One region of the Roseateles sp. genome, then DNA from elsewhere that is predicted to be linked to it. Evidence: predicted binding sites of a transcription regulator. Region 1 holds the regulator's gene; the other holds the start of a gene.
The links. The regulator HrcA, encoded in region 1, represses chaperone genes, less so after heat shock. The targets are predictions, from matches to a motif close to TTAGCACTCNNNNNNNNNGAGTGCTAA.
Positions count from the first base shown of each region.

Region 2: the regulator HrcA is predicted to act here: its motif matches at 1,477-1,503, upstream of rpoH (RNA polymerase sigma factor RpoH).

Region 1 is NZ_OZ253537.1:1,863,188-1,866,391, reverse strand. It holds partial or broken gene ACQY39_RS08065 (IS3 family transposase) at 1-472, shown strand, start outside; tRNA gene ACQY39_RS08060 (tRNA-Ile) at 838-914, opposite strand; gene hrcA (heat-inducible transcriptional repressor HrcA) at 1,111-2,130, opposite strand; gene ACQY39_RS08050 (NAD kinase) at 2,199-3,074, shown strand; gene recN (DNA repair protein RecN) at 3,078-3,204, shown strand, end outside.
Region 2 is NZ_OZ253537.1:2,115,740-2,118,943, reverse strand. It holds gene ychF (redox-regulated ATPase YchF) at 1-644, shown strand, start outside; gene ACQY39_RS09170 (chemotaxis protein CheW) at 883-1,389, shown strand; gene rpoH (RNA polymerase sigma factor RpoH) at 1,550-2,470, shown strand; gene ACQY39_RS09160 (SCO family protein) at 2,543-3,163, opposite strand; gene cyoE (heme o synthase) at 3,186-3,204, opposite strand, start outside.

The DNA.
Region 1 (3,204 bases):
CACGGAGTTCCAAATTCCGGCCGGCAAGGTATATCTATCTCCGATGATTGATTGCTTCGACGGCATGGTCGTAAGTTGGTCGATCGGCACTCGGCCGAACGCGGAGTTGGTCAATACGATGCTGGACGCTGCGATCGAGAAGGTCGCAGCAAGTGGCGAGAGGCCGGTGGTGCATTCCGATCGGGGCGGCCACTATCGATGGCCAGGCTGGCTAGCTCGAATCTCTGACGCCAAGCTGGTCCGCTCGATGTCACGCAAGGGATGCTCGCCGGACAACGCGGCATGCGAGGGCTTCTTCGGTCGGCTCAAGACCGAGATGTTCTTCGCTCGCAACTGGCTCTCGACAAGCATCGAGGAGTTCGTGGCGGCGGTGGACGCCTGCATCCGCTGGTACAACGAGGCTCGGATCAAGAGCTCACTGGGCTTTCGCAGTCCTGCCCAGCATCGTCGGCGCTTGGGCATCGCCGCATAACCAGTCCAAGTTTTTGTCCGCATCCCCGGGGCGCCGGCCTTCGACTGCCCCTACCAACCTGCGTCGTTTACCGAGCAGCAGCGTCAAGCGACGTTGCTCGCGGGGTCAGTCGGCGGTCGACAGAACTTCGGCAAATGGGTCAATCCGCGATTGGCACACACAATGCACGCGCCATCTCTGCGTGGGCAAGCGATGAGTTCTCGCTCAAATTCAGCGACTCCGGGCGCAGCGCCAGAAAAATTTTAGACCTGAAAAACAGTCGCTTCTTGCGCAGTGCAATCGATCCAAAACTGGCACCAGACTGGCACCAGCAAAAGCCAGCCAGACAATGTTAGCGATCACTATCGTTAAAATCCCTGTAAAACTGGTAGGCCGTGCAGGACTTGAACCTGCGACCAAAGGATTATGAGTCCTCTGCTCTAACCAACTGAGCTAACGGCCCCCGGGGACTTGCGACCCTTGGAGAAATCGCCGGCATTGCACCGGCGGAGCCCGCGATTGTATAGGTGGCGCAGCAGGCGGAGACTTGGCGGCGAAGGGGGCTCGTGAATCGTGAATCGTGAGTCGTGAGTCGTGAAACAGCCGGGCGTGCTCTTGTTCACCTGTTCACGGCGCCCTTAGCGGCGCGCCCCACTCCCTCACTTCTGCGACAGCGCCTGACTCACCATCCTCGACGTGATGTCCACGATCTGGATCATTCGGTCGTAGGCCATGCGGGTGGGGCCGATGACGCCCAGGGTGCCGACGACCTGGCCGTTGACCTCGTAGGGCGAGGAGACGATGGACAGTTCTTCGAAGGGCACAACCTGGCTTTCGCCACCGATGTAGATGCGCACGCCCTCGGCGCGGCTGGAAACGTCGAGCAGGCGCATGAGCTGCGTCTTCTGCTCGAACATATCGAACAGGCGGCGCAGACTCCCCATATCGTTGGAGAAGTCTTGCACGGTGAGCAGATTGCGCTCGCCGGAGATGATGACGCGCTCTTGCTCGTCGGCCATGGCCTCGGTGCCGGCCTGCACGGCGGCGCTCATCAGGCCGGAGATCTCGCCGCGCAGCTGGTCCACCTCGCTCTTGAGTCGCTCGCGCACAGCCTCCAGGCTCAGGCCGGCATAGCTGGCGTTGAGGCGGTTGCTGGCCTCGGCCAGCTCGGCCTGGCTGTGGTCTTGCGCGGTGAAGATGACGCGGTTCTGCACATCGCCATCGGGCGAGACCATGATGACCAGCACCCGACGTTCGCCCAGGCGCAGGAATTCGATGTGGTGGAAAACGCTGGGCTTGCGCGGCGCGGTGATCACGCCGACGAAATTGGACAGGCTGGACAGCAGGTGCGCAGCGCTGGCGATCACGCGCTGCGGCTGGTCGGGCTGAATCTGGGTCTCGATCGGCCGGTCGTCAGGCACCACCAAGCCGGGCTGGGCGGTCAGCATGGTGTCGACGAAGAGGCGGTAGCCGCGGGCCGTCGGAATGCGGCCGGCGCTGGTGTGGGGGCTGGCGATCAGGCCCAGCTCTTCCAAGTCGGCCATCACATTGCGGATGGTCGCCGGGCTCAGCTCCAGACCGGAAGCTTTGGACAGCGTGCGGGAACCGACAGGTTGGCCGTCCGCGATATAGCGTTCGACCAGGGTTTTCAGAAGGGATTTGGATCGCTCGTCGAGCATGTAGCCATTGTAGGGACTGGCGCCCGCCTTCAGCGGACTGACATAGTGCTGTGGTGTAATTCTTCGCTATGGCCAAACGTTTCCAACATGTGGCAATCGTCGGCAAACACCAGGCCCGCGGCATTCGCCCGATTCTGGAGGAGATTGCCGATTTTCTGATGCGGCAAGGCCTCGATGTTTCCCTCGAAAGCGAGACCGCACTCAACACCGGCATGACGGCATTTGAGTCACTGACGACCGAGGAGCTGGGCACGCGCTGCGACCTGGCCATCGTCGTCGGCGGCGACGGCACCATGCTGGGCTTCGCCCGCGAGATGGCCCGCCACGGCACGCCCCTGGTCGGCATCAACCAGGGCCGCCTGGGTTTCATCACCGACATCTCGCTGGAAAAATTCCAGGAAGCACTGGCGCCGATTCTGGATGGCGACTTCGAAACCGAGAAGCGCTCCATGCTGGAAGGCGCCGTCTGGCGCGACGGCGAAAGCATCTTTGAAGGCTTGGCCCTGAACGATGTGGTGGTCAGCCGCGGCGCCACCGCCAGCATGGTGGAGCTGCGCGTGGATGTGGGCGACGAGTTCGTGGCCAATATGCGGGCCGACGGCATCATCGTTGCCTCGCCGACCGGCTCCACCGCCTACGCACTTTCGGCCGGCGGGCCCATCATGCACCCCAGCATCGGCGGCTGGCTGCTGGTTCCGATTGCTTCGCACACCTTGTCCAACCGACCCATCGTGCTGCCGGACACCGGCGAGGTGCGCATGGAGATCGTGGCCGGGCGCGACGCCAGCGTCAATTTCGATATGCAAAGCCTGGCCAGCCTGCTGCACGGCGACCGCATCACCGTGCGCCGCTCGGCCCACCAGGTTTGCTTCCTGCACCCCAAGGGCTGGAGCTATTACGCCACCCTGCGCCGCAAGCTGCGCTGGTATGAAGGGGTGAGCTGAACCATGTTGCGACGCCTGAGTCTGCGTGACTTCGTCATCGTGCCCGAGCTGGAGCTCGATTTCGGCGCCGGCTTCTCGGTGCTGACCGGCGAGACCGGGGCCGGCAAATCCATCTTGATCGACGCGCTGC
Region 2 (3,204 bases), 250 kb from region 1:
TGGCGCGTGCCGGTGACAAGGAGGCGATCGCCCTGGTCAAAGTGCTGGAGAAGTGCGAAGCCGCGCTGAACGAAGCCAAGCCGGTGCGCACCATCGACTTCAGCAAGGAAGAACTGGTGCTGCTCAAGCCCCTGTGCCTGATCACCGCCAAGCCGGCCATGTTCGTGGCCAATGTTTCGGAAGACGGTTTTGAGAACAACCCCTTCCTGGACCGCCTGAAGGAATACGCCGCCGCCCAGAACGGCCCCGTGGTGGCCATCTGCGCCAAGACCGAGGCTGAGCTGTCGGAAATGAGCGATGAAGACCGCGCCATGTTCCTGTCAGAAATGGGCCAGGACGAGCCGGGCCTGAACCGCCTGATCCGCGCGGGCTTCAGCCTGCTGGGCCTGCAGACCTACTTCACGGCCGGCGTCAAGGAAGTGCGCGCCTGGACCATCCACAAGGGCGACACCGGCCCGCAAGCGGCCGGCGTGATCCACACCGACTTCGAGCGTGGCTACATCCGCGCCCAGACCATCGCCTATGAGGACTTCATCACCTACAAGGGTGAGCAAGGCGCCAAGGACGCCGGCAAGATGCGCGCTGAGGGCAAGGAATACGTGGTCAAGGACGGCGACGTGCTGAACTTCCTGTTCAACGTCTGATCGATCGGCCGCAGACGCCGAACGCGGCCGATCTCGACCGCCCGCTCCGACACGCCCCGCTACAGCGGGGCTTTTTTTCGTGCCTTCGCCGGCCGCTTTGGGCGACCATGGGGGAAATTACCCGGCCAGGCGGCGGCAGATCGAGAGATGACGCGGCGCACAATGGCTGCAAAATGGCCTCACGAAGTTAACTTTGCCCGGCCCTCCCCGCCTCAACCGCAGACAAGCCCACCGATCCATGAGCTCTAACGAACTGGTTCCCGCCTCTGGCGCACAAGCCCTGCAGCCCACCGACCAAACCCGGCATGACACCCAGCAATTCCTGACCTTCCGCATCGGCGGCGAGGAATACGGCATCGACATCCTGCGGGTGCAGGAAATCCGCTCCTATGAGCCGCCCACACGCGTCGCCCATTCGCCCAGCTTCATCAAGGGCGTGGTCAATCTGCGCGGCGTCATCGTACCCATCGTCGACCTGCGCATGCGCTTGGGTCAGAACGGCGAGTACAACGCTTTCACCGTAGTGATCGTGCTCAATGTGGCGCAGCGCATCGTCGGCGTGGTCGTCGATTCGGTTTCAGATGTGCTGGAACTGAAGGCCGAAGAGATCAAGCCACGGCCCGAGGTGGCAGCCGCGCTCGATGCCCGTTTCATCACCGGCCTGGGCAAGATCGGCGACCGCATGCTGATCCTGCTCGACATTGACACCATGGTCGTGAGCCCGGATTTCGGTCTGCTGGACTGAGGCCACCCCAAGCTTCTCGCATCAAGTTAGCGAGCACTCTCGCTGAAATCCCCGTGAATCGATCGTTTCTTGAATAGCCCCAGACGATTGGCACTCACTTCAAGGGAGTGCTAATATTGCTTCCAAGAAACCGAAGTGGTTCGGCTTGCGAAAGAAAGCGATGACTTTGTCTACACCCACTGCTTTGACGGTACGCGACCCTTGGGCGCTGGTGCCCTCTTTGGGCAATCTGGATGCATACATCTCCGCCGTCAACCGCCTGCCCCTGCTGACCCCGGAAGAGGAAAGCTCGGCTGCCCGCCGCCTGCGCGAAAGCGGGGACCTCGAGGCCGCCGGTCGCTTGGTGCTCTCGCACCTGCGCCTGGTGGTGTCGATCTCGCGCCAGTACATGGGCTATGGCCTGCCCCAGGGCGACCTGATCCAGGAAGGCAATGTCGGCCTGATGAAGGCCGTCAAACGCTACGACCCCGATCAAGGCGTGCGTCTGGTCAGCTATGCCATGCACTGGATCAAGGCCGAGATCCACGAATACGTGTTGCGCAACTGGCGCATGGTCAAGGTCGCCACGACCAAGGCCCAGCGCAAGCTGTTCTTCAATCTGCGCTCGATGAAGCACAGCATGAAGGAAGACCAGGCGGACGACCAAACGCACCGCAACAGCCTCAGCGAAGCGCAGCTGGCCCATGTGGCCCGCGAGCTGAACGTCAAGCCGGAAGAAGTGCTGGAAATGGAAACCCGCATGTCCGGCGGCGATGTGGCGCTTGAGCCGCAAAGCGACGAGGACGGCGAGAGCTTTGCCCCCATCGCCTATCTGGCGGATGAAAGCCAAGAGCCGACCCGGGTGCTGGAAGCCCAGGCCCGCGATGCGCTGGCTGGCGACGGCATCAGCCGCGCTCTGGAGGCGCTGGACGAGCGCAGCCGTCGCATCGTCGAGGAGCGCTGGCTCAAGGTCAACGACGACTCCTCGGGCGGCATGACCCTGCACGAACTGGCAGCCGAGTACGGCGTCAGCGCCGAACGGATTCGCCAGATCGAAGTGGCAGCCATGAAGAAGATGCGCAAGGCCTTGACGCCGGCCTGATCGAGCGCGGCGCCTGCCAAAGCAAACGGCCCCTTGCGGGGCCGTTTCTCATGGTGGATCTGTCTGCGCGGATCAGCCCTTTTCGGCCAGCAGCATCTTGATGTCGTCGGTCAAGGCCTGCGCGCCCGAGCCATAGCGCGAGAACACCCGCACCCGTCCTTGGGTGTCAAAGATGAAGCTGGCGGCTGTGTGGTCCATGGTGTAAGTCTCGGGCGTCTTGCCTGGCACCTTGGCGAAGTAGACCTTGAACTCCTTGGCAGCCGCCTTGACCTGCTCCTCGCTGCCACGCAGCGCCACAAAGCTGGGGTCAAAGCTGGCCAGATAGGCCTTCAACAAGGCAGCGGTGTCGCGCTCGGGATCGACCGAGACAAAGATGCCCTGAACCCGATCACCATCAGCTCCTAGTGAGCGTTTGACCTCAGCCAACTCGGCCATGGTGGTCGGACAGACATCGGGGCATTGTGTGTAGCCGAAGAACACCACCAGCACCTTGCCCTTGAAGTCCGCCAAGCTGCGGTTGCGGCCATCCAGATCGGGCAGGTTCAGGCTGCGCGCATATTCGGCCCCAGTCAGGTCCACACCCTTGAACACCGGCTTGCTGGCGCCGCCTAGGCCCAGTTGATCACAAGCGGTCAGACTGCCTGCCAACAGAACGCCCGCAGACAGACGTAGCAAAGCGCGTTTGGAACACATCGGTTTCATCTCTCGGGTCCGTTCAAGGCAGCAGGTAGTGA